4 regions of the Lysobacter sp. CA196 genome follow, and region 4 is predicted to be linked to each of the others. Evidence: riboswitches for the same ligand, from Rfam matches in the RefSeq annotation. Region 4 holds a riboswitch; each other region holds the start of a gene.
What was found. A riboswitch is a leader RNA that binds a small molecule or an ion and turns the genes downstream of it on or off. The one in region 4 is predicted to bind cobalamin.

Region 1 (7,523 bases), on a different contig from region 4:
GGTGTTCTCGATGTCGAAGGTCAGGCCGTTGTGGCCGTAGTTGTAGCTCAGGTCGATCTGGGTGCCGCCGGCGGTTTCGCTGCGCAGGCCGAACACCGCGGCGCGGTCCTTGCTGACGTTGTGGATCTGCGGCAGGAAGCCGTTCGGGTAGATCGCCGGGATGTTGCGCGGGTCGCCGGCGAAGCGGAAATAGCCGTTCGACAGCACGTCGCGTTCGCTGTAGCTGCCGAACGAATAGAAGCTCAGGTAGTCGGTCGGGTTGTATTCGCCGTTGTAGGCGAACGCGCCCTGGTCGATCTCGGGATCGCCGTAGCGCTGCTCGACGCGGCCCTGGAACGGACGCGCGCGGTTGGTCTGGTCCTGGTGCCCGCCCTGCGCGGCCAGGTGCAGCCAGCCGTTTTCGCCGAGCTTGATACCGGTGTCGCCGGACAACTGGTACTGCTTGCCGTCGCCGGCGCTGTACTGGCCGTAGCGCGCGGCGATGCTGCCGCCGGTGCCGCTGCCCTTGAGCACGACGTTGATGACGCCGGCAATGGCGTCGGAGCCGTACTGGGCCGAGGCGCCGTCGCGCAGCACTTCGACGCGTTCGATCGCGGCGATCGGAATGGCGTTGAGGTCGACCGGCGAGGAGCCGCGGCCCTGGCTGCCGTTGAGGTTGATCAGGGCGGTGGTGTGGCGGCGCTTGCCGTTGACCAGCACCAGCACCTGGTCGGGGGCCAGGCCGCGCAGCTGCGCCGGGCGCACCGCGTCGGTGCCGTCGGTGATGGCCGGGCGCGGGAAGTTGAGCGAGGGCAGGGCGCGCGACAGCGCGGTGGCCAGCTCGACCGTGCCGGTGGCTTCCAGGGTTTCCGGGGTAATGATGTCGATCGGCGCGGTGGACTCGGCGACGGTGCGGTCGCTGACGCGGGTGCCGGTGACGATGACCTGGTCCAGGGTCTTGGGATCGCTTTGCGGCGCGTCTTGCGCGTGGACCGGCGCGGCGAGCGCTACCAGGAGGCCGAGGGCCAGAGGGTGACGTGAACCGGCGAAGGTGCGGCGGACGGGCATGACGACTCCTTGGTGGTGATGACAGCGATGTCATTTTGATTTAACACGAACGTAACAACCGGTCAATCAAGCGGCCAAATCTTGCCTAACGCAAGTAGTAGAAAAGTGGTAGTGGCACACTCTTTGCGGAACCCGGGGGTGGATCGGTGCCCGCTGTGCTGGGCCGGAAGGTTCGAATCCCCTCAAGTCGCCATCCGCTTTCCAGCCGTCATCCCCGCCTGCGCGAGGATGACTGGGGGGATCACGTCCCCGTGAGAGGCGCCTGGCCGCGATCCAGCACTTCAAAGCGCGCTTGCGCGAAAATCCGGTGGCATCCCCACGGCGCACCACTGCTAAGATGCACGCGCTCAAGGTGATCGCCGACACATAATCGGCGATTGAAACGGGAATCCGGTCCCCGCTCTGGCGTTCGCCAGGTCGGTCAATCCGGAGCTGCCCCCGCAACGGTAAGCGAGTACACGCACCGCACGAAGCCACTGTGTTCCGACACGGGAAGGCGCGGTACGGGAGACCCGGTCCGATCTCGGACCGACTCCGCTCGCAAGCCCGGAGACCGGCCCGGAGCGCGAACCGACAGGCGGAGGGCCGTGTCTCGGGGCATCGGCGCGCGCGCCGTCTCCGTTCCGCCGTCTCCCTGTCACGACCTGATCTAGACCGCGCGGGTGAGGCGCGGCCATGGAGAGCCGACTGTGACGTTCCGTTTTTCCGAATCCCTGCGCCTTGCGCGCCTTCCTGCGCGCTGCGCTTTCGTGCTCGCCGGCTCCGCATTCGCCGCCTCGGCGCTGGCCGCGCCCGCGGTCGATCTCGACCAGGTCGTGGTCACCGCGAGCCGCACCGCCCAGACCCAGGACGCCACGCTTGCGGCGGTGACGGTGATCGATCGAGCGCAGATCGAGCGCCTGCAGCCGTCGTCGCTGCCGGAGCTGTTGCGCGGCACGCCGGGCGCTTCGCTGGCCAACAACGGCGGCCCGGGCAAGGCGACCTCGCTATTCCTGCGCGGCAGCGAGTCCGACCATGTGCTGGTGCTGATCGACGGGGTCAAGATCGGTTCGGCGACCAGTGGCGGCGCCTCGCTGCAGGACATTCCGGTCGAACAGATCGAACGGGTCGAGATCGTGCGCGGCCCGTTCTCCAGCCTGTACGGCTCCGAGGCCATCGGCGGCGTCATCCAGATCTTCACCCGGCGCCCGCAGGGCGCGTTCGTGCCGAGCTTCAGCGCTTCGATCGGCAGCTATGCCACCCATCGCGGTACTGCCGGCGTGGCCGGCAAGAGCGAGCGCGGCTGGTATTCGATCAACGCCGCCCACGAAGACACCGACGGCATCAACGCCTGCCGCGGCAAGCCTTCGCCGGGCGGCGCCGGCTGTTTCACCAACTCGCCGGACCGCGACGGTTATCGCAGCGATTCGCTGACCTTGCAGGGCGGTTACCGCTTCAACGAGCAGTGGGACGCCGAAGCGCGTCTGTTCCGCGCCGAAAACCACAATCAGTACGACGGCAGCCAGAACAACGAGGCCGACGGCGTGCAGCAGGTCGCCGGCGCCAAGCTGCGCTACCGGCCCAGCGATCGCGTCAGCCTCAGCGCCAGCGCCGGCCGCAGCGAAGACCTCAGCGACACCTACAAGAACGGCAAGTACTCCAGCACCTTCGAAACCCGCCGCCAGCTCGGCTCGGTGCAGGGCGACATCGGCCTCGGCAGCGGCCTGCTCACCCTCGGTTTCGACTGGCAGCGCGACCGCATCGACAGCAACACCCGCTATGCCCGCGACGCTCGCATCCTGCGCGGCGCCTTCGGCCAGTGGCAGCAGAGTTTCGGCGCGCATGCGTTGCAGGCCAGCCTGCGCCGCGACGACGACAGCCAGTTCGGCGGCGAGACCACCGGCAGCCTGTTGTGGGGCTGGAACCTCAGCGAGGCGCTGCGTCTGACCGCGAGCTACGGCACCGCGTTCAAGGCGCCGACCTTCAACGAGCTGTACTACCCAGGCTACGGCAATGCCGCGCTGGCGCCGGAAACCTCGCGTAGCGTCGAGATCGGTCTGCGCGGCACCCACGGCGAGCGCCGCCAGCACGTGTGGTCGCTCAACGCCTACGAGAGCGACATCGACGACCTGATCGCGTTCGATGCATCGATCGGCCTGCCCGGCAACGTCGACCGTGCGCGCATCCGCGGCCTGGAAGCGGTGTTCGACACGCGCCTGGCCGACTGGGACTTGCGCGCCAGCGCGACCTGGCTGGACCCGCGCAACGACAGCCGCAGCGCCAGCCGCGACAAGCTGCTGCCGCGGCGCGCGCGGCAGAGCGCGCGCATCGACGCCGACCGCCGTTTCGCGGTCGCCAACGGTGCCTGGTCGTTCGGCGCCAGCGTCTACGCCGCGGGCGATCGCTATGATGACCTGGCCAATACGCGTCGCCTCGCCGGCTATGCGCTCACCGATCTGCGCCTGGGCTATGTGTTCAATGAAGCCTGGAGCGTGCAGCTGGCGGCGAACAACGTGTTCGATCGCCGTTACGAAACCGCCGCGTTCTACAACCAGCCCGGCCGCAACTATCTGTTGACCTTGCGTTACCGGCCTTCCCGCTGACGGATCAGCACCTCGGCCCGCGCCCGCGGGCTTTGCCGGCAACCACCGTGTTGCCGGCGCCTATCGAGAGTCGCCGATGAAAAACTTGCCCGGTCCCATTCAATTAAGCCTGTCGTGTCTGTTGTTGATGGTGATGATCGCCACGCGCTTTCATCACTTCGGCGATCTGCTGCATCTGCCCGACGCCTCGATGGCGGTGTTCTTCCTCGGCGGTCTGTATCTGCGCCGGCACCTGGGCTTCGTCGGTTTCCTGCTCGCCGCGGTCGGCATCGACTACTTCGCGATCACCGGGCGCGGCCTGGATTTCTTCGCGCATTACTGTGTAACGCCGTCGTATGCGTTCCTGCTGCTGGCCTATGCCGTGCTCTGGTACGCCGGGCGCTGGTATGCGCCGCGCATGCCGGCCGGCTGGCGCGGCTTCGCGCGGGTCTTCGGCGTGGCCTTGGTCGCCGCCAGCCTGTCGTTTTTGATTTCCAACGGCGCCTTCTACTGGTTCGGCGGCCGTTACGCGGAGCCGAACGTCGCCGAATACCTGAGCCGAGTCTGGCGCTGGGGCCCGCTGTTCGTACGCACCACCTTGAGTTACATCGCGGTCGCGCTGGTCGCGCATGCGGCGATCGCCCGCATTGCGCGCCCGCCGGCCTCGCAGCCGACCACGAACCGTTGATAGCCGTCCCTTCGCGTTCCGGAGCTTGAGCATGTCGAACCCTCTTCCCGTCGCCTCCGCCGCGGCGTTGCCGTTGGAATCGCGGCAGGCGCTGATCGCGACCGGCGCGTCGCTGGCGCTGCTGATGATCTGCACCCGCGGCCAACACTTCGCCAGCGTCGACGCCTTGCCCAGCGCGTCGTGGGCGGTGTTTTTCCTGGTCGGCGCCTTGCTGCGCCCGGTCTGGGCGTTCCCGGCGTTCTTCGTGCTGTCCTCGGCGCTCGACCTGGGCAGCCTGGCGCTCGGCCGCATCACCGACTGGTGCTTGTCGCCGGCCTATTGGGCGCTGGCCCTGGCCTACGGCGCCCTGTGGTTGGGCGGACGCGTCTATGCGCGCGTGCATCGCGACCACTGGGCCACGGTGCCGCGGCTGGTGTTGGTGGTGCTGGCGACCTCGGTGGTGGCGTATCTGATTTCCAAGGGCGGGTTCTATTTTCTGTCCGGCCGCTACCCGGATGCGAGCCTGGCCGGTTTCATCGACCGCATTCCGCAGTACTACCCGCGCGCACTCGGCACCTTGGCCGGTTACGTCGGCCTGGCCTTCGTGGTCTACACCGTTGCGCGCAGCCTGCTGCTGCGCCAGCGCAGCGGAGCGACGGCATGAGCACGGATAACACCAATGGTCCGGCCGACCGCGCCGGTTTCGCCGCGAGCACGGAAGAACGCCATCGCGAACGCATGCAGCGCAAGAAGGAACTGATCGACCGCAAGATCGCCCAGGCGACGATCGAGCGCGGCGTGCTGGTGGTCAACACCGGCAACGGCAAGGGCAAGAGTTCTTCGGGCTTCGGCATGCTCGCGCGTTCGCTCGGGCACGGTTTCAGGTGCGGGGTGGTGCAGTTCATCAAGGGCAGTTTCTCGACCGGCGAAGAGGCCTTCTTCCGGCGTTTCGAGGAACTGGACTATCACGTGATGGGCGAGGGCTTCACCTGGGAGACCCAGGACAAGGAGCGCGACATCCGCGCCGCGCAGTCGGCCTGGGCGATCGCGGCGAAAATGATGGCCGACCCCGGCTACGACTTCGTCCTGCTCGACGAGTTGAACATAGCGTTGGCGCATCGCTACGTCGCGCTCGACGACGTGCTCGCCGCGGTCGCGGCCCGCCCGGAACGGCAGCACGTGGTCATCACCGGCCGCGGCGCCCCCGATGCCCTGATCGAAGCGGCCGACACCGTCACCGAGATGCGCGTGATCAAGCATGCCTTCAAGGCGGGGATCAAGGCGCAGAAGGGGATTGAACTTTAGAGCGGGACTCGGGACTCGGGACTGGGGACTGGGGACTGGGGACTCGTAAGCGGGATTCGTAGGCACTGACGGGACGAGCGATATGGCTTCTGGCAACGAAAAATCAGACGTGTCCTTGGGCACGCCCGCGACTGCGGCCACCGCCGCGGCTTCGACCGAGTCCCGAGTCCCCAGTCCCGAGTCCCGAGCCAGTCCCGAGTCCCGAGCTTGTCCCGCCTTGCTCGTCTCCGCTCCCGCCTCGGGCCAGGGCAAGACCAGCGTCACCGCGGCGATCGCGCGCTGGCATGCGCGGCAGGGGCGGCAGGTGCGGGTGTTCAAGACCGGGCCGGATTTCCTCGACCCGATGGTGCTCGAGCGTGCCAGTGGGCAACCTGTCTACCAGCTCGACCTGTGGATGTGCGGCGAGCAGGACGTGCGTGCGCGCCTGCACGCGGCCGCGGGCGAGGCCGATCTGATCCTGATCGAAGGCGTGATGGGGCTGTTCGACGGTTCGCCGTCGAGCGCCGACCTCGCGCAACGGCTCGGCATTCCGGTGCTCGCGGTGATCGACGGCTCGGCGATGGCGCAGACCTTCGGCGCCCTGGCGACCGGGCTCGCGCGTTATCGCGACGGCCTGCAGGTGTACGGCGTCGCCGCCAACCGCATCGGCAGCGCCTATCACGCGCAGTTGTTGCGCGAGAGCCTGCCGGCCGACCTGCGCTGGCTCGGCGCCTTGCCGCGCGATCCCGGCCTGGCCTTGCCGGAACGTCACCTCGGCCTGGTCGCGGCGGGCGAACTCGGCGATCTGGACGCGCGGCTCGATGCGCTCGCCGATGCCTGGGGCCAACACGCCGATGCGAGCTTGCCGCCGCCGGTCGCGTTCGAGCCGGTCGCAGCGGAGTCGGTGCCGGCGCAACTGCGAGGCGCGCGCATCGCCATCGCCCGCGACGCCGCGTTCTGTTTCCTGTATCCGGCGAATCTGGATCTGCTGCGCGCTGCGGGTGCGGAGCTGAAGTTCTTCTCGCCCTTGGCCGGCGAAAGCCTGCCCGATTGCGACGCGGTGTGGCTGCCCGGCGGCTATCCGGAACTGCACCTGCAGGCCCTGGCCGATAACGGCGCGTTGCGCGAAGCCCTGCACGCGCACTGTGACGCCGGCAAACCGCTGCTGGCCGAGTGCGGTGGCCTGCTGTATGCGCTCGATTCATTGACCGACCGCGACGGCGAGTGCGCCGCCATGGCCGGCCTGCTGCCCGGGCATGCGGTCATGCAGACGCGCATGGCCGCGCTCGGCCTGCAATCGGTCGAACTGCCCGAGGGCGGCTTGCGCGGGCACACCTTCCATTACGCCCGCGCCGAGATCGAGACCGCGGCGATCGCCGAATCGGTCAACCCGAACGGCGGGCCGAGCCGCGAAGCGGTGTATCGCGACCGCCGCATGAGCGCGAGCTTCGTCCATTTCTACTTCCCCTCGAACCCGGCCGCAGCGCTCAAGCTTCTGCAGCCATGAACCCGCCGACGCTCGCCATCGCGATGCTGAGCGGCGTGGCGCTGGATCGTCTGCTCGGCGAACCGCGGCGCGCGCATCCGCTGGTCGCGTTCGGGCGCATGGCACGGGCGATCGAAACTCGCTTGCACGGCGACCGTCGCGGGCGCGGGGTGCTGGCCTGGGCCGTGGCGGTGCTGCCGGCGAGCCTGCTCGCGGCTTGGCTGCAGTTCGAACTGCAGGCGCGTTCGCCGTGGCTGGCTGGCGCCTATGCCGCCGGCGTGCTGTATCTCACCCTTGGTCTGCGCAGCCTCGACGAACACGCCGCGCCGGTCGCGCGCGCTTTGCGCGACGGCGACCTGGACGCGGCCCGTGCGGCGGTCGGCCGCATCGTCAGCCGCGACACCGCCGCGCTCGATGCCGAGCGCGTCGCTGCCGCGGCCACCGAATCGGTGCTGGAGAACGGCAACGACGCGGTGTT
Region 2 (7,523 bases), on a different contig from region 4:
AACAATGCCGCGGCGGCGCCGTCCGGAACCAGGCCGGGCCAGCTTGCCGGCGCGTTTGGCGGGCAGGCCGGGCCAGGTCGGCGGCGCCGGCCGGCTCGGCCGCAGCGCTCAGTCCGGCCGGTTCAGCTGCCCGATTCCGAGCCGCTGCCCCGCACCGGGTTGCCGGGCCCGCCGCAGGTCCGCGACCGCGGGTGGTTGCAGCCGGACAGATAGGCCTCGTGCAGGCGCGCGTCCGGGCTGGGCGCGGGCACCGCCTGCTGGCCGGCAACCAGGCGCGCGAACGGGGCCAGATGGCGCAGCGCACTGGCATAGACGCCGCGCTTGAACATCACCACGTGCTCGACCGGGTACCAGAAATCGACCCAGCGCCAGTGATCGAACTCGGGCTTGTCGGTCAGGTCCAGGCGCAGGTCGGACTCCTCGCCGGTCAGGCGCAGCAGGAACCACACCTGTTTCTGGCCGATGCAGACCAGGCGGTCGTTGCGGCGGATGGCCCGGCGCGGCAGGCGATAGCGCAGCCAGCCCGGGGTCGCGCCGAGCACCTCGACATGCTGCGGGAGCAGACCGGTTTCCTCGCGCAACTCGCGATACATCGCCTCGAGCGGCGTCTCGTCGGTGTTCATCCCGCCCTGCGGGAATTGCCAGCCATCGCGATGCACGCGGCGAGCCCAGAACAAGCGGCCGTCCGGGTGCATCAACACGATGCCGACATTGGGCCTGTAGCCGTCCGGATCGATCACGATGCGGACTCCAAATTCACTGTGTCCGACTCTGCCACGGGGTGGCCGGGACGACAAGTCGGGCAAACAAACCGGTCGCGATGCGCTCGGACGATTGACAAGAGCCCGTCCGGCATGAAGAATTCGCGGTTCCCCGTGGCTATGTAGCTCAGCCGGTTAGAGCACAGCACTCATAATGCTGGGGTCGGTGGTTCGAGTCCACCCATAGCCACCATAGAATCGCCGCGCAGCAAGACCCAGGGCCCGCCAGCGCAGCGGGCTTTTTCGTATCCGTCGCCAGGATGCGCGCCGGCCCAGGATTCCGATCGTTACAGATCACCTCGCTCCAGATCACGCGCCACGCCGCGCCATCGCGCGACGCGCCACCGCCCGACCCGGTACCGCACTATGACTGCTGTGAACATCTTCAAGGTCTTCACTCTCGAAGCCGCCCACCGGCTGCCGAACGTGCCCGAAGGCCACAAGTGCGCGCGTTTGCACGGGCATTCGTTCCGGATCGAGGTGCACCTCACCGGCGAGCTGGGCGAGCACACCGGCTGGGTGATGGACTACGCCGACGTCAAGAAGGCGTTCCAGCCGACGTACGACCGCCTCGACCATCACTACCTCAACGACATCCCCGGCCTGGAAAACCCGACCAGCGAACGCCTCGCGGTGTGGATCTGGGAGCAGCTCAAGCCGGTGCTGCCGCTGTTGAGCGAAATCGTGGTCCACGAGACCTGCACCGCCGGCTGCCGCTACCGCGGCTGAGCCCGGGGCGGTTGCCCTGCCCCATCTCCGATCCGATCGCAGCCGGCGCCCTGTCAGACGCCGGCAACGCCGTGGTCATGGCCCCGGATTAGGCTTTGCCTGAACGGCTGCTTGGTCGCTAACCACCTGAACAGGCAGGCTTTCTGAACGGCTTTCGACCGCTCGTCGGCTCGATGTTGCATCGCAACAAAACCCCGCCTATGCTGCACCGCACAATCCAGTCGTTCTCCGTCTGGACCTTTCAGGAGCTCAGCCATGTACCAGCAATTCAACGAACAGTTCGCCGCCGCTACGCGCCAGTTCGCGGACACGGCCGCTCAGGTCAACCGTCTGGCCCTCGACAACGCCGAGGCCGTGTTCGGCCTGCAGGTCGCCGCCATCGAAGACCGCGTCAACGCCACTTTCGCTTTCTTCGGTGAAGCCGCCGAAGCCCGCGACCTGGAAGCCTTCAAGACCCTGTGGCCGAAGGGCGCGCAGATCGCTCGCGAAAACCTCGAGCGCGCTGTCAGCACCGGCCAGGAAGCTTTCGGCCGCACCGTGAAGACCAACGAAGCGATCGCCGAGCTGGCCAAGTCGCAGATCGAAACCGCTGCCAAGGCCACCCAGGCCAACGTCGAGAAGGCCGCCAAGGCCGCGGCGAAGGCGACGGCTCCGACTGCCGCCGCGACCAAGTAAGCGCACCGTCTCTCTCTCCGGCCGTCATGGCGGATGCGAAAAACCCGGCAGCTTCGGCTGCCGGGTTTTTTGTTGGCCGCGATTTTGTTGCCCGCGATTCGGCCTCGCTAATCGCCATCGGCCTGCGACAGGCCGCCAACCACGCCGCAAACGCATCGCCGCGCTAGAACAGCGGCTGCAAGCGCGCGGCCAGGGCCTGCGGATCGGGCGAGGCGACGTACGGCAAACGCCCCCAGCACGGCACCGGCAGACGCCGGCGCAGGATCTCGAAGTTGTCGTCGGCGCGCGCCATGTGCGGATCGATGTCGTTGGCGATCCAGCCGACCAGGCGGGCGCCGTCGGTCTGGATCGCGCGCGCGCTCAGCCGCGCATGGTTGATCGCGCCCAGGCGCAGGCCGACCACCAGCACCACCGGCAGGTCCAGCGCGCGCACCAGGTCGATCTGGTCGAGCGTGGCGCTGATCGGCGCGGCCCAACCGCCGACGCCTTCGACCACCACCGTGTCCGACTGCGCCGACAAGCGCGCATGCGCGGCGAGGATCGTCGCCAATGCGATCTCGACACCGGCCTGCGCGGCCGCGAGTTCCGGCGCCAACGGCAGCGGCAAGGCATAGGGATTGACGTCGTCGTAGCGCGGCGTCGGCGCACTCGCCGCCTGCAACAGCAAGGCGTCCTCGTTGCGCCAACCCTCGGGCGTACGTTCGCAACCGCTCGCCACCGGCTTCATGCCGACCGCGCGCAGGCCGTGCGCGCGCAAGGCGTGCAGCAAGCTAGCGCTGGCCACCGACTTGCCGATGCCGGTGTCGGTGCCGGTGACGAACACGCCGCGCGGAAACACCGCGGATGCGTCCGTTGGTCGGGAGGCGGCCTCCACCGGGGGCTGGGTGTGACTCATCTCGCGCTTTTCCCTGGGGCCTGGAGTCCGCCATGGTAGTGGCGACGGACGCCGCTGTTACACTCCGATGATGTTCACAACCTCCGCACTATCGGGCGGCAAGCCCGAGCAATACGCGCAACTGGTCGCCCAGGCGCGCGGTTTGCTCGACGGCGAACGCGACCGCATCGCCAACGCCGCCAACCTGTCGGCACTGGTCAACCATGCGCTGCCGGAACTCAACTGGGTCGGCTTCTATTTCTACGACGGCGAAGAACTCGTGGTCGGCCCGTTCCAGGGTCTGCCCGCCTGCGTGCGCATTCCGCTCGACAAGGGCGTGTGCGGCGCGGCCGCCTCGACCCGCCAGACCCAACGCGTCGCCGACGTGCACGCCTTCCCCGGCCACATCGCCTGCGATGCCGCCTCGCGTTCGGAAGTGGTGGTGCCGCTGGTCCATGGCGACGCCCTGATCGGCGTGTTCGACCTCGACAGCCCGGTCCCGGACCGTTTCGATGCCGACGACCAGGCCGGCCTGGAAGCGCTGGCGCGTGTGTACGTGGAGACGCTGGCATGACCGCGACGAAGATGCGCAACATCGGTCCCAAGAGCTCGGCCTGGCTGCGCCAGGTCGGCCTGCGTACGCACGAGGACATCTCGGCGATCGGCACGGTCGAAGCCTTCATGCGCGTCAAGCGCGCCGGCTTCAAGCCGACCCTCAACCTGCTGTACGCGATCGAAGGCGCGCTGCTGGACTGCCATTGGCAGGAGATCAGCGACGAACGCCGGCAAGAGCTGATCCAGGCCGCCGAGGCCGCGACCGCCCTGCTGCCGCCGCCGCGCAACAAACCGGCCGCCGCGCCGGTGCACACCACCATGCACGCCGAAGAACGCCACGACCCGTTCGAGCCAAGCAGCCACGACGGCGGCGGCCAGGACGACGACGGCGCGGCCGACCACGACCGTCCCGGCGGCCGCGACGAGGAAGACGGGCGCGACTGAGCCCGTCGGCGCCGTCCCCAGGCTCCCTGCCCCTACCGGTGTTTTGGCCCCGGGCGCCGGCTTCGCGTAGACTGCGCACCGCTTCGAGGTGACCCGGCGGCTTTCTCCATCGCCGGGTTGAAACGGGAAGCCGGTGACGCGCCCTCTCCTGCGGGAGGATCGGCGCCAGTCCGGCACTGCCCCCGCAACGGTAAGCAAGTCAGATCGCGGCAACCGCCACTGTGCTCGGCACGGGAAGGCGCCGCGACCGGCAGCCCGACCCCGTCGGCGCTGCGCTTGCGAGTCCGGAGACCGGCCTTGAGGCGCCACAGGTTGCGATGCGGAGGGCGTCGCGGCGGCTGCTATCCGGCTGTCTCCACGGCCCGCTGCCTCCTCGCAACCGTCTTCCGCCGTCGTCGTCGCGCGCCCCCGGGCGTGCGCGCTGGAGCTGTCCCCATGTCCGTCCCCAACACGCACGCCACGCGCGCACTGAACCTGTCGCTCGCCATCGCCTGTGCGCTCGCGCTGCCCACCGCCGCCATCGCCGCTCCGGCCGGCGAGGCCACCGACCTCGACGAGGTGGTGGTCACCGCCAACCGCACCGCGGTCAGCGTCAACGACACCCTGACCCCGGTCGACGTGCTCGACCGCGAGACCATCGAGCGCAGCCAGGCACGCGACCTCAACGACCTGCTGCGCGGCCGCGCCGGCATCACCATTTCGAACCAGGGCGGCGCCGGCAAGCTCACCACCCTGTTCCTGCGCGGCAGCGAGTCCGACCACGTACTGGTGCTGGTCGACGGCATCCGCGTCGGCTCGCCGACCTCGGGCCTGGCCGCGCTGCAGGACTTGCCGCTGGAACTGATCGACCGCATCGAAATCGTGCGCGGCCCGCGCTCGAGCCTGTACGGCGCCGACGCCATCGGCGGCGTGATCCAGGTGTTCACCCGCCGCGAGAAGCAGGGCTTCGCGCCGCGCATGCATTTCGGCGGCGGCAGCAACGACAGCCTCGAATTCGGCACCGGTTTCGGCGGCCGCAACGACCGCGGCTGGTTCGGCGCCGACTACAGCTTCCGCAAGACCCAGGGCATTAATGCCTGCCGCGGCGCCGGTTTCCCGATCTTCGCCGGCTGCTTCACCGACGAGCCCGATCGCGACGGTTACGAAAACCACGCCCTGTCGCTGCGCGGCGGCCTCGAGTTCAACGAGCAGTGGAGCATCGAAGGCCAGGCGCTGCGCGCCGAAGGCGAGAACGATTACGACGGCAGCTTCGTCAACCGCTCCGAGACCGTGCAGCAGGTGATCGGCGGCAAGCTGCAGTGGCGTCCGTCGGAGACGATTCACCTGCAGTTGCTGGCCGGCCGCAACGTCGACAGCTCGGATAATTTCCTCGGCGAAGTGCCGATGGGGTTTTTTAAAACCGATCGTGATAGCGCCACGCTTCAAGCGGATTTCACCGTGGCCGAAGATCAACTTCTTACGGTTGGTTTTGATTGGCTGCGCGACCGGGTCGACAGCGACACCGTGTACGACGAAAGCGAGCGCGACAACAAGGCCGGCTTCGTCCAGTACCAGGGCCGCTTCGGCGCGCAGTCGTTCGAGGCCAGCGTGCGCCGCGACGACAACGAGCAGTTCGGCGGCCACACCACCGGCGGCGCGGCCTGGGGCCTGAACTTCGCCGAGCGCTGGCGCGTCACCGTCGGCTACGGCACCGCGTTCAAGGCGCCGACCTTCAACGAGCTGTACTACCCATTCTTCGGCAACGCGACCCTGCGCCCGGAAGAGTCCAAGACCTGGGAACTCGGCCTGGCCTATCGCGGCGAGCGTTTCAACGCCCGCATCGACGGCTTCGACACCCGCGCCGACGACCTGATCACCTACGACTCGTCGATCAACCTGCCCAACAACATCGACCGTGCGCGCATGCGCGGCGCCGAGCTCGGTATCGACACCACCTTCGCGCAGTGGACCCTGGCGGCGAGCGCGAGCTTCCTCGACACCGAGAACCGGGTCGGCTTCTACCAGGGCAACGACCTGCCGCGCCGCGCCAAGCACAGCGCGCGCATCGACCTGGACCGCAGCTTCGGCAAGTTCCGCTTCGGTGCGACCGCGGTCGGTTCGGGTTCGCGCTACGACGACGTCGCCAACAGCACCCGCCTCGGCGGCTACGGCACCCTCGACCTGCGCGCCGAGTACGCGATCACCCCGGCCTTGAGCCTGCAGGCGCGCGTGGCCAACGTGTTCGACCGCGAGTACGAAACCTCTTCGTACTTCAACCAGCCCGGCCGCGAGTGGTTCCTGACCCTGCGCTACGCACCGGTCAACTGAACGCGCCGATCAAGAGACCGGCGGATCGTTGAGCCTCGACGGAAAGCCCGGCATCGCCGGGCTTTCTGTTTATGGCGAAGGAACAGGCACAGGCACAGGAACAGGCACAGGCACAGGCACAGGCACAGGCACAGGCACAGGCACAGCGAGCGTACCCAAGCTCAGGTCGGCCGCAGTCCGCATTGCACCCAACTGCGGCCGGCGATGTCGGCGACCACGCCGATCATGCCGTGGCGCCAGCGCCCGTCCTCCGGCCCCGAGGCCAAGGCTTCGTAAAGCTGCGCCGGCACGCCGTCGGCGAGGCTGCGCAACTTGGCCGCGGCCTCGACGTCGTGATGGAACAAGCTCTTGGCCACGACGAAACAACTCAGCGCGCGCGGCGTTCCGTCCGCCGACAAGGCGATGCTGATGCCGACATGACGCGGCAAGGCGCCGCCGTCCACGACCGCTTCGAGCATCTCCATCAACGGCCCGGCATCGCCGAGCACCGCACGCGCCATCGCCACGAGCGCCGGCCGATCCAACTCGTGGCCCAGCGCATAGAACTCGACGCTGCCGTCGGGGTTCACTCCACTCAATCGCCAGGTCAACAAGTTCGAGCGCAGCAGGAAATAGCGATCCCGCCACACCGCCGGCAACCGCCCCGCATACAGATCGACATAGAGCTTGGTCGCGCGCTCTTCGCCATGGCGCGCCGACGCCCAGGCACCGAACACCAGCGGGTCGTCGCGTTGCAGTTCCAGCCACGGCGCCAGGTCGCCCTGCCAATCCAAAGCGCGCGCGGTCAGCATCAGCCGCTCGCGATCGGCTACTTCCGGCGCGGCGACCTCGGCGGTCCAACGCACCGTCGCCTCGCGCGAACTCCAGGAAAACTCGACCGGCATGCCGGTGTTGGTCAGGCGGCTGAAACTGCCGGCCACTTCCGGCCAGACCGAACGGCCGAGCGGCGCGAGCACGCCGCCCAGCAGGTCCGCGGCGGCGGCGGCCTGCGCCGGCAGCACCGTCCCGAGTCGCCGCAAGGTGGCGACGACCGGGCCGGCGATGTCGGCGCCGAGGCTTTGCTGCATCGGCGCGAGCCAGGCTGCCCCCAAATCTCCGCGCGTGCCGCCGCGCGTGTCGATGACGGTATCGCTGCGCATGTCACTGCACCGCCACCAGTTCTTCGCTCTCGGCGATCC
Region 3 (7,523 bases), on a different contig from region 4:
ACACCGTCAACACCGCCCATTGCATCAGGCCGAGCGGATTGAGCAAAGGCAGCCACATCAGCGGATGCGGGTTGGCCGGAGTAGCGAGAGTGAAGCCGATCGCCAGCGCCAGCACGATCGCGAACGAAGCCAGCAACGGCGCACGCCAAGCGGCGAAACGCTGCGACAGGGGCTGTGCGACCAGGCCCGGGCGCCACAGCATCGCCGCCGCCATGAACAGCATCGGCAGCAACAAAGCCGCGACGGTCCAACCGGTGCCAAGCACAGGGATGCCGTTGTGCTGCCACAAGGTCAACACACGCAGCAGGGTCACGCCGATCGCCAGCGTCCACGCCCACCACCAGCCCGAATGGGCCAGGCCGAGTTCACCGCCGGCGCGTTCGCGCAAGCCGATCAGGGTGCGCCAGCCGAGCACCGCATACAGCGCCCAGGCCAGCCAGCCGAATCCGGCGAGCGGATAGTCGTGCAAATCGGTCTGCACGAACAGCAAGGGCAGCGCCGACAGCAGGGCGAACATCGCGGTCAGCGACAAGGCTTTCCAGCTGTGGCGACGGAACACTTCCGCGGCGATCCAACCGCTGGCGGCGGTCAGCATCAGCACCGCATCGGCGCTGTGGCGGTCGGGGACGAAGTCGGCGATCTCGCTGCCGGCCGCACCGAGCCACCAGGCCAGGCCCCACAGGTAATACGGCAAGGCCGGCCCTGGGCTGTCGCTGCGACGATGGCTCCAGGCGCTGGCGAAACCGGCGATGGCGATCAGCAGGGCGCCGGCGAAGCTGGCGTTGAGCAGCGGTACTTGCGCGTCCCAGACCGCGTCGCTGGCGCCGATGACGAAGGCGAATGCGGCCGCGCCCTGCAACAGGAAGCCGACCAGCTGCGGCAAGCGACGCTGCTGGCGCAAGCCCAGCCAGACCATCGCCGCGCCTTCGAGCGCGAACACGCAGGCGGTGGCCTCGGCGGCGAGCGCCAGCGGAATGGCCAGGGTGGCGAAGCCCACGGCGAGCAAGGCATACGGCGTCGACAGCTCGATGAAGCGCCGATCGCGACGCAGCCACCATGCCAGTGCCGCATACAACGCGCCCAGCCCCAGCGCGCAGAACGCCAGCGGCATGCGATCGCCTTCGAGCAAACCGGCCTGCAGCGAGAACGCGACCAGCGGCGTGCCGAACACCAGGCAGCCGTCGATGAGGTCGCGGTGCCCAGCCGGACGCTTGCGCGCGTACAGCACCGGGATCAACAGATAGAAGGCGAAGAACAGCAGCAGGAAGGGCTCGGTGGTGGAGAAATGCTCGGGGCGGTACTTGAGCACGCCCCACAAGGTGCCGATGCCCCAGGTGAAGACGAAGCCGAGCAGATTGAGCACCCGCCACGGCCGCCACCAGGCGATCGCGAAAATGCCGGCATTGAGTACGGCGTAGTAACCGAACAGGGCGACGTGGTTGCCGGAACCGGTCGACAGCCAGATCGGCGCGAGGAAACCGGCGAGGATCGCGAACACCGCCAACGCCATCGCGTTCTGCCTCACCGCCAGTACGCCGGCCCCGGCCACCAGCACCACGCTGATCGCGAACGCCGCGCCGGCCGGTATCAGCTGGTACAGCTTGAAAGCGGCGAACACCACCAACAGCAGCACGCCGATCGCGCCGCCCTGCAGGCTCAGGGCGAAACTGCGCTTGCGTTCGCGCTGGCGCCAACCGAACACCAGCCCCGCCATCGCCGCGAGGGCGACGCCGGCCAGGCGCAGCTCGATCGGCAAATGCAGCCAGCCTTGGTCGGTGGCGTACTTCAACAGCGCGGCGACGCCGGCGAACAACACCAGCATGCCGACCTTGACCGGCACATTACCCTCGGTGAACCAACGCCGCAGCCAACGCGCGGCGACGGTGAATACGTCCGGCGGCGGCGGTGCGGCAGGCGCGCGCCAGGCCGCAGGCGCGGCGCGCGCAGCGGCCGGGCGGGCGGCGACGTCCTGCGGTATCGGCGGCGGCACGCTCGCGGCCGGCGACGGCGTGGGCGCCGAGACCGGGGCAACGGGTTTGGCTGGAACGACCGCAGGAGGAACAACCGTGCTGACAGGCGGCGGACGAACCGGCGGCGCTGTCGGCGGCGGCGCTTCGCGCGCGATCCGCTCGGCCAGGGTTTCGTCCCCGCGCTGGCCGGACCTGGCCGCGCTCAGCGACTCGGCTTGCTGCGCCACGCGACGCTCGAGTTCGGACACGCGCGATTTCAGTCCGGCGACTTGCATCAGCGCCACCACCAGCAGGACCGGCACCAGCAACAACCCCAGTGCCACTAAAACGATCAGTGCTTCCATCACCCGTCCCTGTTCCGTGCATCGTGCGCTTGGTCACGAACGTTACACCAAGCCGCAAGCCTTGAAGGACAAGGCTTCACGCATTCTATACACAGCTTGTTCACCACATATCGCGTTGACGGAATCGATAAACCACACTATGTTGTGCCCGTCGGTGCCGATCGCGAGATTGGCTCAATAGGGAAGCCGGTAAGGACGCAGCCAGCGCGACGTCCAAAGCCGGCGCTGCCCCGCAGCGGTATGGGAAACGAACGCTACCAAGCACTGGACGCGCCTCGCGCCTGGGAAGCGGTAGCCAGTAGGAGACGCGAGTCGTCGTGTCCCGAGCCCGAAGACCTGCCGACAGCCGCGCGTTGCACACCGCGCGGTACCGGCCCAGGAGTCTTCGGGGGAAGACGGCCGGTGTCGCAGCACGATGGCTTCGCTGTCGTGCTCGTTCCGTTGCGGCGCCGCCACGCGCGCCGACGCGGGATGCGCCCGTCTCGGGCCGCGCGACACCTCGCCTGCAAGCCCCCGAGTTCCGCGCCCGCGGGGGCACGGCCGTGCCATCGACGACGCCGCTGCGCGGCCGGTCGCCGATGGCGCGTCCGCGTTCTCCGCGCGTCGCCCTTCGCGGGAAGGTCGGCGACCCGTGCACCCACGCCCCGGAGTTACGCCATGACCACGCTCGCACCCGAATCGTCCGCCGCCTCCCCCGCCGCCGACACCGCCGCCAAACCCGCCCGCGACCCGCAAGCCGACACCGGTTTCGCGCTGACCCCGCCCGCGGCCAACCTGACCATGAGCGTGACCAAGCGCAACGGCCGCCGCGAGCCGGTCGACCTGAACAAGATCGTGCGCGCGGTGACCCGCAGCGGCGAAAACCTGTACGCCGTCGACCCGATGCGCGTGGCCACCCGCACCATCTCCGGCCTGTACGACGGCGCGACCACGCGCGAACTCGACGAGCTGTCGATCCGCACCGCCGCCCTGCTGACCGCCGAAGAACCCGAATACGGCCGTCTCGCCGCGCGCCTGCTCGCCGGCGTGATCGAGAAGGAAGTCGCCGGCATCGAGATCCATGCGTTCTCGCAGTCGGTCCAGCGCGGCTTCGACCTGGGCCTGATCAACCAGCGCCTGCTCGACTTCGTCCAGGCCAATGCGCGCAAGCTCAACGACGCGATCGACCGCAACCTCGACGCCAAGTTCGATTACTTCGGCCTGCGCACCCTGTACGACCGCTACCTGCTGCGCCATCCGACCGCGCGCACCGTCATCGAGACCCCGCAGCAGTTCTTCCTGCGCATCGCCTGCGCGCTCAGCGAAGACGTCGGCGACGCGCTCGCCCTGTACCGGCGCATGGCCCAGCTCGACTACATCCCGAGCTCGCCGACCCTGTTCAACGCCGGCACCACCCACGAGCAGCTGTCGAGCTGCTTCCTGCTCGACTCGCCCGACGACTCGCTGGAAGCGATCTACAAGCGCTACATGGACGTGGCCAAGCTCAGCAAGTTCAGCGGCGGCATCGGCCTGAGCTATACCCGCATCCGTTCGCGCGGCTCGCTGATCCGTTCCACCAACGGCCTCAGCAATGGCATCGTGCCCTGGCTGAAGACCCTCGACGCCTCGGTCGCCGCGGTCAACCAGGGCGGCAAGCGCAAGGGCGCGGCCTGCGTCTACCTGGAGCCGTGGCACGCCGACATCGAGGAATTCCTCGAACTGCGCGACAACACCGGCGACGAAGCGCGCCGCACCCACAACCTCAACCTGGCCAACTGGATTCCCGACGAATTCATGCGCCGGGTCGAGGCCGACGCCGACTGGTCGCTGTTCGACCCGTCCAAGGTGCCGCAGCTGACCGACCTGTGGGGCGAAGCCTTCGACCGCGCCTACCACGCCGCCGAAGCGGCCGGCCTGGCGACCAAGAAGGTCAAGGCGCGCGACATCTACGGGCGGATGATGCGCACCCTGGCGCAGACCGGCAACGGCTGGATGAACTTCAAGGACAAGTCCAACCGCGCCTCCAACCAGACCCTGCGCGACGGCAACGTCATCCACTTGTCGAACCTGTGCACCGAGATCCTCGAGGTCACCTCGCAGGACGAGACCGCGGTCTGCAACCTCGGCTCGATCAACCTCTCGCACCACGTCGAGATGTACGACGATCCCAGCTCTAATAAGGGCGTGGGCGCGTTCGATTTCGACAAGCTCGCCGAGACTGTGCGCTTGGCCGTGCGCCAGCTCGACCGCGTCATCGACCTGAACTTCTATCCGATCGAGACCGCGCGCCGCGCCAACCTCAAGTGGCGCCCGGTCGGCCTGGGCTCGATGGGCCTGCAGGACGTGTTCTTCAAGCTGCGCCTGCCGTTCGATTCGGAGCCGGCGCGCAAGCTCGCCCAGGAGATCGCCGAGGCGATCTACTTCCACGCTCTGTCGGCGTCGAACGAGCTGGCGATGGAACACGGCAAGCACCCGTCCTTCGCCGATACCCGCGCATCGATCGGCGAACTGCAGTTCGAGGCCTGGGGCGTCACCCCTTCGCAGCCCGAACGCTGGGACGCGCTGCGCAAGCGCATCGCCGAACACGGCCTGCGCAACTCGCTGCTGATCGCGATCGCGCCGACCGCGACCATCGCCTCGATCGCCGGCTGCTACGAGTGCATCGAGCCGCAGGTGTCGAACCTGTTCAAGCGCGAGACCCTGTCGGGCGACTTCCTGGTCGTCAACAAGTACCTGGTCGAAGAGCTCAAGAAGCTCGGCCTGTGGACCGCGGAGATGCGCGACCGGATCAAGATGGCCGAAGGTTCGATCCAGTCGGTGAACGAAGTGCCGGATGCGCTGCGCCAGGTCTATCGCACTGCGTGGGAGCTGCCGATGCGCTCGCTGATCGACATGGCCGCCGAGCGCGGCGCGTACATCGACCAGAGCCAGTCGCTCAATCTGTTCATCGAGAGCCCGAACATCGGCCAGCTCAGCTCGATGTACATGTACGCCTGGAAGAAGGGCCTGAAGACGACGTACTACTTGCGTTCGCGCCCGGCCACCAAGATCGCCAAGACCACGGTCAGCGCGCCGGCGGTCAGTGCACCGAAGCCGGAATACACCACAGACGAGGCGATCGCCTGTTCGCTGGAGAACCCGGAATCTTGCGAGGCTTGCCAGTAATCCTCCGACCCATCCAAAGCTTCATAGCTTTAGTCCCTCTCCCGTTTACGGGAGAGGGGTTGGGGTGAGGGCAAGCGCATCGCCCAGCTCGCGCAATCGACGATCCTCGCGCGCCCTCATCCGCCCTCCGGGCACCTTCTCCCGCCCGCGGGAGAAGGGATAAGCAACCTCTCCCGCATTCGGAGAGGACAGTAATCCAAGGAACCACCATGTCCACCGATTCAAATCGCCTGCTCCTCGATCCCGGTTTCGATCTCACCCTGCGGCCGATGCGCTATCCGCACTTCTACGAGATGTACCGCGATGCGATCCGCAACACCTGGACCGTCGAGGAAGTCGATTTCTCCCAGGACGTCAACGATCTCAAGCACAAGTTCGGTCCGGCCGAGCGTCACCTGATCGAACGCCTGGTGGCATTCTTCGCCACCGGCGACAGCATCGTCTCCAACAACCTGGTGCTGAACCTGTACCAGCACATCAACGCGCCGGAAGCGCGCATGTATCTGTCGCGGCAGCTGTACGAGGAAGCGCTGCACGTGCAGTTCTACCTGACCCTGCTCGACACCTACCTGCCCGACCCGAACGAGCGCGCCAAGGCTTTCGACGCGGTCGAGAACATCCCCTCGATCCGCGCCAAGGCCGAGTTCTGCTTCCGCTGGATCGATTCGATCCAGGGCCTGCAGCGCATCGAAACCCGCGATCAACGCCGCCAGTTCCTGCTCAACCTGATCTGCTTCGCCGGCTGCATCGAAGGCCTGTTCTTCTTCGCCGCCTTCGCCTACGTCTACTACCTGCGTTCGCGCGGCCTGCTCAACGGCCTGGCCTCGGGCACCAACTGGGTGTTCCGCGACGAGAGCTGCCACATGGCGTTCGCGTTCGAGGTCATCCGCACCGCGCGCGAGGAAGAGCCCGACCTGTTCGACGCCGACCTGCGCGCACAGGTGGTGAAGATGTTCGAAGAAGCGGTCGAGTGCGAATACCAGTTCGCCCGCGACGTGCTGTCCGGCGGCGTGGTCGGCCTGTCGCTGAAGGACATGCGCCAGTACCTGGAATATTGCGCCGACCAGCGCATGGCCCAGCTCGGCATGCCCAAGCACTTCGGCTCGACCAACCCCTTCGCCTTCATGGACCTGCAGGACGTGCAGGAAGTGACCAACTTCTTCGAGCGCCGCGTCTCGGCCTACCAGGTCGGCGTGCAGGGCGAAGTCGCGTTCGACGAAGCGTTTTAAAGCAAGAGTGAGAAATCAGGAGTGAGGAATGAGTAGAGCGGCTCCGGCCCCTGGCTCGCTCCTCACTCCTCTAAACTCACTCCTCATTCTTCACCCCTCTAAACTCATTCCTCAAATGATCGAAGCGCGCATGACCGAGATCGTCTTCCCCGACCACACCAACCACCTGGGCACGCTGTTCGGCGGCCAGGCGCTGGCGTGGATGGACAAGGCCGCCTTCATCGCCGCCTCGCGCTATGCCCGCCGCACGGTGGTCACCGCACGTTCGGAGCAGATCGATTTCCACACCGCCGTACCGAAGGGCGCGCTGGTCGAGCTGGTCGCTCGGGTGGTCGAGACCGGCCGCACCTCGATGCAGGTCGAAGTCGAGATGCACAAGGAAGACCTGCTCTCGGGCGAGTCGCAACTCGCCACCCGCGGCCGCTTCACCATGATCGCGCTCGACGTCGACGGCAAACCCACGCCGGTCCCGCCGCTGCCGCGCTGAGGCGCGCGGCCAGGACGATCAGGGCGCCGTGCCGGGCGTCTCCGACTCAGGCACGATCGTGCCCGAGCACTCGCCGCTCGGCTGCTCGCACAGCACCAGCGCGCGATACGACAAGCCGGCCCAACTGCGGCGCAAGCGCATTCCCAGCCGCGGTCGCTGCCGCAAGGACTCGTACAAAGACTGCGAGGTCTCGATGTAGCGCGAGCGATCTGCGCCATCGACGGCCGCGCCGTCGACGGTCGTGCCCTCCGGCTCGAAGCGGAAGCTCACCGTGACGCCCGGGCCGCCGTTCTTGCTCCAATGCGGTTGCCAATGCAGGTTGGCGGTCTTGCCGACGATCCATTCCTCG
Region 4 (7,523 bases):
TGCTCAGGGTGACGACGGCGGTGTGGCCGTCGATATCCAGCTTCAGCCCGTCATAGACCTTTCCGGTGTGCTGCTTGTCGGCACGGCTCATCGCAATTCCTCTTCGGTGTTCAACAGATGGCGCGCGATGATCACGCGCATGATTTCGTTGGTGCCTTCCAGGATCTGGTGCACGCGGCAGTCGCGCAGCAGCCGTTCGATCGGGTACTCGCGCATATAGCCGTAGCCGCCGTGGATCTGCAGGGCCTCGTTGCAGATCGCGAAGCCGGCGTCGGTGGCGAAGCGCTTGGCCATCGCGCACCAGACGATGGCGTCGCCGCTGCCGGCATCGAGCTTGCGCGCCGCGGTATGCACCATCTGCCGCGCCGCGACCAGTTGCGTGGCCATGTCGGCGAGCTTGAATTGCAGCGCCTGGAACTCGGCGAGCGGTTTGCCGAACTGGCGCCGCTCGCCGAGATAACGGCGAGCAGCATCGAGCGCGCCCTGGGCCGCGCCGAGCGAGCAGGCGGCGATGTTGAGGCGGCCGCCGTCGAGGCCTTTCATGGCGATCTTGAAACCGTCGCCTTCGCCGGCCAGCAGATGCGCGGCCGGCACGCGCACATTGTCGAACACCACCCCGCGCGTGGGCTGGCTGTTCCAGCCGAGTTTTTCTTCCTTGCGCCCATAGGCGATGCCGGCGCTGTCGGCCGGCACCGCGAAGGCGCTGATGCCGCGCGCGCCGTCGCCGCCGGTGCGCGCCATTACCACCAGCATGTCGGTGGCGCCGGCCCCGGAAATGAAGGCCTTGGCGCCGTTGATGACATATTCGTCGCCGTCGCGCTCGGCGCGGGTGCGCAGCGAGGCCGCATCGGAACCGGCGCCGGGTTCGGTCAGGCAGTACGAGGCCAGGCATTCGCCGCTGGCGAGGGCAGGACCCCATTCGTCGCGCAGGGCGGGGGACGCGTGCGCGGTCAGCATCCAGGTGGCCATGTTGTGGATGCTGATGAACGCGGCCGTGGACGGGTCGAGCGCAGCCAGCTCCTCGAACACGACCACCGCGTCGAGCCGGGTCAGGCCCGAGCCGCCGGCAGCTACGTCGACGTAGAGGCCGCAGAAACCGAGTTCGCCGGCCTTGCCGATGACCTCGCGCGGGAAGATGGCTTGCGCGTCCCAGTGCGCTGCGTGCGGCGCCAATTCGGCCAGGGCGAAATCGCGCGCGGCTTCGCGATAGGCGAGTTGGTCTTCGCCGAGCTGCGGTGGCGGTGGACTGACCGCCTGCAGGTTCATGACGGCGGCCATCACTTCAGACTGATCGTGGTGTTGACGCCGTGGCCGAGCGTGTCGTCGTCGAACCAACGCGCGGTGACCGTCTTGGTCTGGGTGTAGAACATCACCACTTGCTTGCCGTAAGGGCCGAGGTCGCCGAGCTTGGAGGCGCGCGAGCCGGTGAACGAGAACAGCGGCACCGGCACCGGGATCGGCACGTTGATGCCGACCTGGCCGACGTCGATCTCTTCCTGGAAGCGGCGCGCGGCGGCGCCGGACTGGGTGAAGATCGCGGTGCCGTTGCCGTTCGGATTGGCGTTGATCAACTCGATCGCGGCGTCGAGCGTGTCGACGGCCAGCACGATCAGCACCGGGCCGAAGATTTCCTCGTCGTAGATGCGCATGCCGGGCTTGACCCCGGAGAAGATGGTCGGGCCGACGAAATTGCCGCGCTCGTAACCCGGCACCGACGGATTGCGGCCGTCGAGTTCGAGCCTCGCGCCTTGCTCGACACCGGACGCGATCAGGCTTTCGACGCGTTCGCGCGCGGCGCAGGAAATCACCGGGCCGACATCGGTGCCGGGTTCGGTGCCGGCATTGACCTTCAGCGTGCGCGCCTTGGCGACCAGCTCGGGAATCCAGGCCTGGGCTTCGCCGACCAACACGGCGGTCGAGGCGGCCATGCAGCGTTGCCCAGCCGCGCCGAAGGAAGCGCCGGCGAGCGCATTGAGGGTTTGCTCCTTGTTGGCGTCGGGCAGCACCACCGCGTGATTCTTCGCGCCCATCATGCACTGCACGCGCTTGCCCGCCAGCGAAGCGCGGTTGTAGACATGGGTGCCGACCTGGGTCGAACCGACGAACGACACCGCCTTGATGTCGGGGTGGTCGCAGATCGCATTGACCACGTCTTCGCCGCCGTGCACGACATTCAGCACGCCCCTCGGTACGCCGGCCTGCAGCGCCAGTTCGACCAGGCGCATGGTCACCAGCGGGTCTTGTTCCGACGGCTTGAGCACGAAGGTGTTGCCGGTGGCGATGGCCATCGGGAACATCCACAACGGAATCATCGCGGGGAAGTTGAACGGGGTGATGCCGGCGCAGACGCCGAGCGGTTGCAGCAAGGTGTAGGTGTCGACGCCGTTGGCGACGTTGTTGGCCAGCTCGCCGAGTTGCAGGTTGCCGATCGCAGCGGCGTGCTCGACCACTTCCAGGCCGCGGAACACGTCGCCCTCGGCATCGGCCAGGGTCTTGCCCTGTTCGGCGGTGAGGATGGCAGCGAGCTCGCCCATGTGCTCGCGGATCAGCTGCTGGTACTTGAGGAAGATGCGTGCGCGTGCGCCGATCGGGGTCTTGCGCCAGCTTTTGAAGGCCTGCTGCGCCGAACGCACCGCAGCGTCGACTTCGTCCGCGGTCGCGAACGGCACGCGCGCCAGCACCGTCTGCGTGGCCGGATTGACCACGTCGCGCCATTGTTCGGACCGGGATTCGACGAACGCGCCGTCGATCAGCAACTTGACCGTCGCGACTTCGGTCGCGACGCGATTCATATCGTTCATTGTTTCAGCTCCGTGTCGCTCACCCGCGTGACGGGGATTGCGGAGCAAGACAAGTCGGTTCCACGCAACGGACATCGCGTCGAGCCAGCCCGTCCGGTTGCCCACCGCAACACCCGAGGACGGCATCGCATGCGATGCCCGCCACTGGCCGGTCTCCGGGCTTGCGAGCGATGCGCTCGATCCGCATCACCCCGACACCTTCCCGCGAAATCGCAGTGGTATTGAGTCGGGTGTTCTCGCCTACCGTTGCGGGGGCAGCGCCGGAATGGAGTCTGTCGACTCGCACCGGCTTCCCGTTTCACCCTGCTCGCCGGTACGGCGGCAGGACACCTGTGGCCGGCGGAGTGTAGGCGCCGGATCGCATGCGGACAAGCTGCGCTGCGCAAAGCTGCGCGCTCGCTCGCACGATGACCTCGTCGAATTCGTCCGGTGCCGCATTCATCTTGTCGTCGGCGTGCTCTGCCACGCGTCGTGCATCGCACCGCACCGCGGCGAATGGAATGCGGGGCGATGCGTTTATCGCCGGACTGCGCCGATCGGCGCAGTTGACCATGCTTCGCGCATCGACCGAGCTGCGTATCGCCATCTCGCAAGCCGCCGCCTGTGCTCGGTCGGACACGAAACGTCGAGCGTCGATCGATACTGTGATGGGCGGCGGATATTCCGTGCAGCGATGCAGGCGAAATGGCTGGTGCGGCGGGGATGGCTGCAGCAGGGGCAAATTCGACAGGCGCGCGGGACCGCGATGGGGAGCATCGGCGGCGTTCGCTCGGCTGGCGTCGGCTGAGGTTGGGACTGGACCTGCATGAATCCGGCGCGGGACTGCGACCGGGGTGACATTCTCAGGTCATTGCAAGATCATGGCGTAAGCGCAATACCTATCTCCGAGGAGCAGTACCCGATGGTCGATCGCGAACGACGCGGAACCGGGCAGACCAGCACGGTGGCGCTGCGCGCCGGGCTGACCCCGGAGCAACGGGACGCGTTGACGACTCTGGAACATTTCCGTTGGGAGCTGCGCTTCGTGCGCCGGCCGCTGTTCCGGGAACCGATCCCGGTGGTGTTCCATCCCGATGGCGAGCGTTATGCGGTGTTGGAGGCGGATGGGTCGCTCAATGAGAACCCGGGGTTCGAGATACGCCGCTGAGGAGTGATGGGGACAAGGATCGGGCTGAGCGACGGTGCGCAGCACTGTAATGTCCTGACGCCTGCAGGGCCTGTCTGTAGGAGCGGCGTGAGTCGCGACCGCGGGACGCGCTGCGGCGACAACGCCGATGTCGCCCATCGAAGCGGTGTCCTTTCGCGGGGGTAGGAGCGGCGCAAGCCGCGACCGCGTTCTTTCGATCTTGCGGCGTATCGCTCACGCAAGATCAAGATCAAGATCAAACGCCAAAAGCTTCCGCCACTTTAGTGGCGGAAGCTCTTCGCGTTTGATCTTGCTTGAGAGAGGCGCCGCGAGGCCATTGCGACGCGGTCGCGACTTGCGTCGCTCCTACCCCGCGAAAGGACGCCACTTCGATGGATGGCGTCGGCGCTGTCGCATCTGCGCATCCCGCGGTCGCGACTTGCGTCGCTCCTACAAAGGGGGGCATGCCTCCGCCCCCGCGCTCAGCGCGGGAAGAAGAACGGCGGATACGGACCGTAGAAGGGGAAACCCGGTTTCTCGTCGATCGGCTGCAGCGACGGGTCGGCGTCGCCGGCGACGATCGGTCCCTTGTCGGCCGACGGTCCGGTCGGGCCGGTGGTCTCGCCGATACCGAATTCCTGGCCGCTGCCGCGTTCGCCCCACAGCACGTGGCCGCCATACCACTCCTGCGTGGTCACATCGATGGCCGGCTGGCCGGCCAGGTCGAAGCGCACGCCGCCGGTCTCGGCGGAATCGTTGATGCCGGGCGCCTTGGATTTCCAGGAGCCGGTCTCGGGGAAGTTCGCATGCGAGCCCTGGCCGACGTAGGACACCGGGCGGCCGTCTTCCTTCGGCGTGTCGGCCCAGGAGCGCTCGGCGTTCAAGCCGCCATGGGCGCTGTAGCGCACCGCGGTCGGCTGGTACTGGTCGTCGAGCTGCACGGTGATCTTTTCCCAGTCGCCTTCGTGGTTCTGCACGTCGCCGAGGCCGGGCGGGCCGTCGTTGTAGGAATAGAACAGGTGGTAGGTGATGGTGTTGGTTTCGGGGTCGTATTCGTAGAGATTCTTGCTGTTGCCGAGGTCGCCGTCGCGAACGCCGTCGCCGAGTTCCTCGTTCTGGTGATCGAGGAACAACTGGCTGTCGGCGCTCTTGTTGTCGGGGCCGATCTGCGCCAGTTCGTCCGCCGGCACCTCGCCGAGCCCGTGCAGTTCCTTGTCGCCCCAGAAGTCGCGTTCCTGCCGCAGGGTCGATTGCTCGATATACGTGTTCGGGTCCTGCAGGAAATTTTCTTCCTGGGGATGGAAGTAGAGGATCGGGGCATAGCGCTGGGCGAGCTCCTGCTGCTGCACCGGGGTCAGCGGCGCCGGCACGACCGGGTCGATCGGCGGCAGGCATTGACGGGAGGGGCCGGAAATATCGGAGGGATACATGGCACTGCTCCAGGGCGGGAGGTCGCCACGGCAGTGTAGTGAGGCCGTTCCGGCGGCAGCATTCGGGCTGACCGTAGGGCGGGGCGGCAGGCTGACGAGGGGCATCGGCCGCATCGGCATGGAGCCGTGGCGAAGGGCGGAATCGGAGGGCCGGCGTCGGCCGCGGACGGCGCGGTCTCGATGCGTTGAACGAGTCGAAAGCGGCTGCCGACCGATCGCTGCGGGACGCCGCAACTGCGGAAGGGGCGACCTGTACAGAGCGTGGCCGGGATTGACAGGGCACGGCGAGGTGTGACGGAGAACGTCAGTAGTGTGACATTAGTCGCACGCGGCTCACGTATGCTTAACAAGCAATGTGCCGAATGTCACTCCTTGGCATACTTTGTGCGTTTTTATGGCCTGCGCCCGGAGCCCCGGCGCCTTCGACCTCCCTGGAACCCAATAATGCGAACGCTCACGAAGTCCCTTTTGGCCCTGTCGCTGCTTGCCGCCGTACCGATGCTCGCCCAAGCCGAATCGCAGTACACCACCGGCACCGGCACCCCGATTACCGCCAGCGCCAAGCTGGACTTCCAGATCACGATCCCGAAGATCCTGTTCCTGCGCGTCGGCAGCGGCGCGGACTACACGACCAACACCACGGTCAACCAGATCGCATTCGTCGTGCCGGCCGCTCAGGTCGGTATCGGTGGTACAGGCATCGCTGCCACCGCCGCCTCCGGCGACCTCAACGACGGCAAGGTCACCGCCAAGCTGGTCGGCAACAACGGCACCATCACCCTGACCTCGACCACCCTGGGCGCGCTCAACAACGGTGTCGCCGGCGACACCATCTCCTACAGCCAGATCGAAACGACCGAAACCATCCTGTCGTCGGCGACGGCGCTGGCCCATCCGACCCTGGCCGACGGCGCGACCACGACCTCGACCGTGGCGCCGGGCACCGGCAAGCTGGTCAACCGCGATGCGGTCTGGGCCTACAAGTACAAGAACAACAACGTGGTCGCTCCGGGCGTCTACGGCGGCGTCAACGCCAACAACAGCCGCGTCACCTACACGGCTTCGATGCCGTAAGCCGCAAGCCGGACGTCCTTTGCGACATCCCCGTTCCCGCGTCGCGGGAACGGCTCCGGTCCACCCCGCAGTGCAGGAACGGCTCCGGTCCGCCCCGCGGTTGCGGGAACGGTTCCGACTCGATCCGCAGTGCGGCAACGGCTCCGACTTCCGAGGCCCCGACATGGCTTTGTCCTTACGCCCGGCGTGCTGGGTGCTGCTCTTGCTTGCGCTGGGCTGGTTCGACACCGCCCAGGCCTTCGTCGTCACGATTTCCCCGGGCGCGCGCATGGTCTACCTGCGGGTCGGCAACGGCGTGTTCACCGGTAATTACTCCAGCGGCGGCACGCCCGGCCGCGGCGGGGCGATCAACAAAGTCTCGGTGACGGTGCCCGCGGCCGTGCTCGGCAACGGCGCCGATCAGGTCATGACCACCGACGCCACCCAGGCCAACAGTTCCTACGACGGCTTCGCCTTCTGCAACGTGCCGGCGCAGATCTACGTCGGCGGTTTCTATCGTCTGCCCGGCAGCACCGGCACCGCGACCCTGACCGCGACCGCGCCGGCGGCGGGCCTGAGCAACGGCGCCGGCAGCACCATCGCGTTTTCGCAGATCAGCTGGACCAGCAGCGGCAACAACGACACCGGCGCCCAGCCGATCCTGGCCGGCACCTTCAGCGGCGGACCGCAGACCCTGGCGAGTTTCCCGGTCAACACCTGGCGCGAAAGCTGCCACACCTTCAGTTACGCCAACGACGCCGTCGTCGCCTCCGGTACCTACACCGGCCAGGTGGTCTACACCTTGAGCGCGCCATGAAGCACGCCATCGTCGCCTGCATCCTGTTCGGCGCGATGTCGCCGTCGCACGCCGGTACCCATCGCGTCGACGACAGCGCCAGCCAGGTCACCGCCAACACCTTGCGCATGCAGTGGGACTCGGTCGCGCCGCGCAGCGGCGAGCGGCCGACGGTGTCCGGTGCGCTGACGGTGTGGGTGCGCTTGAACCTCGCGCCCTGGCAAGGCCGTAGTGGCCGCGTCTACATGACCCTGCCGGCGCAGGCCAGCGGCCCGATCACCGCCGCCTGGACCACCCAGGGCCGCTTGCTGCCGGGC

Region 1: it holds a riboswitch for cobalamin, as region 4 does, so the genes downstream of both, btuB (TonB-dependent vitamin B12 receptor) here and ACTOWK_RS21420 (CoA-acylating methylmalonate-semialdehyde dehydrogenase) in region 4, are expected to answer to the same signal.
Region 2: it holds a riboswitch for cobalamin, as region 4 does, so the genes downstream of both, btuB (TonB-dependent vitamin B12 receptor) here and ACTOWK_RS21420 (CoA-acylating methylmalonate-semialdehyde dehydrogenase) in region 4, are expected to answer to the same signal.
Region 3: it holds a riboswitch for cobalamin, as region 4 does, so the genes downstream of both, ACTOWK_RS18345 (ribonucleoside-diphosphate reductase subunit alpha) here and ACTOWK_RS21420 (CoA-acylating methylmalonate-semialdehyde dehydrogenase) in region 4, are expected to answer to the same signal.

Annotation. Positions count from the first base shown of each region.
Region 1 is NZ_JBQJIN010000002.1:190,916-198,438, forward strand. It holds gene ACTOWK_RS03525 (TonB-dependent receptor plug domain-containing protein) at 1-1,047, opposite strand, end outside; cobalamin riboswitch at 1,381-1,623, shown strand; gene btuB (TonB-dependent vitamin B12 receptor) at 1,761-3,629, shown strand; gene ACTOWK_RS03535 (hypothetical protein) at 3,706-4,296, shown strand; gene ACTOWK_RS03540 (hypothetical protein) at 4,328-4,939, shown strand; gene cobO (cob(I)yrinic acid a,c-diamide adenosyltransferase) at 4,936-5,580, shown strand; gene ACTOWK_RS03550 (cobyrinate a,c-diamide synthase) at 5,798-7,066, shown strand; partial or broken gene cbiB (adenosylcobinamide-phosphate synthase CbiB) at 7,063-7,523, shown strand, end outside.
Region 2 is NZ_JBQJIN010000004.1:56,660-64,182, forward strand. It holds gene ACTOWK_RS05420 (RNA pyrophosphohydrolase) at 123-740, opposite strand; tRNA gene ACTOWK_RS05425 (tRNA-Met) at 878-954, shown strand; gene queD (6-carboxytetrahydropterin synthase QueD) at 1,137-1,490, shown strand; gene ACTOWK_RS05435 (phasin family protein) at 1,746-2,165, shown strand; gene bioD (dethiobiotin synthase) at 2,329-3,003, opposite strand; gene ACTOWK_RS05445 (GAF domain-containing protein) at 3,131-3,613, shown strand; gene ACTOWK_RS05450 (TfoX/Sxy family protein) at 3,610-4,038, shown strand; cobalamin riboswitch at 4,108-4,352, shown strand; gene btuB (TonB-dependent vitamin B12 receptor) at 4,474-6,345, shown strand; gene ACTOWK_RS05460 (hypothetical protein) at 6,507-7,484, opposite strand; gene ACTOWK_RS05465 (hypothetical protein) at 7,486-7,523, opposite strand, start outside.
Region 3 is NZ_JBQJIN010000024.1:72,684-80,206, reverse strand. It holds gene ACTOWK_RS18350 (DUF2339 domain-containing protein) at 1-2,314, opposite strand, end outside; cobalamin riboswitch at 2,450-2,672, shown strand; gene ACTOWK_RS18345 (ribonucleoside-diphosphate reductase subunit alpha) at 2,972-5,458, shown strand; gene ACTOWK_RS18340 (ribonucleotide-diphosphate reductase subunit beta) at 5,668-6,687, shown strand; gene ACTOWK_RS18335 (acyl-CoA thioesterase) at 6,803-7,174, shown strand; gene ACTOWK_RS18330 (hypothetical protein) at 7,193-7,523, opposite strand, start outside.
Region 4 is NZ_JBQJIN010000036.1:14,276-21,798, reverse strand. It holds gene ACTOWK_RS21430 (enoyl-CoA hydratase) at 1-91, opposite strand, end outside; gene ACTOWK_RS21425 (acyl-CoA dehydrogenase family protein) at 88-1,266, opposite strand; gene ACTOWK_RS21420 (CoA-acylating methylmalonate-semialdehyde dehydrogenase) at 1,278-2,792, opposite strand; cobalamin riboswitch at 2,931-3,150, opposite strand; gene ACTOWK_RS21415 (hypothetical protein) at 3,703-3,948, shown strand; gene ACTOWK_RS21410 (Vps62-related protein) at 4,410-5,357, opposite strand; gene ACTOWK_RS21405 (hypothetical protein) at 5,802-6,431, shown strand; gene ACTOWK_RS21400 (hypothetical protein) at 6,595-7,227, shown strand; gene ACTOWK_RS21395 (hypothetical protein) at 7,224-7,523, shown strand, end outside.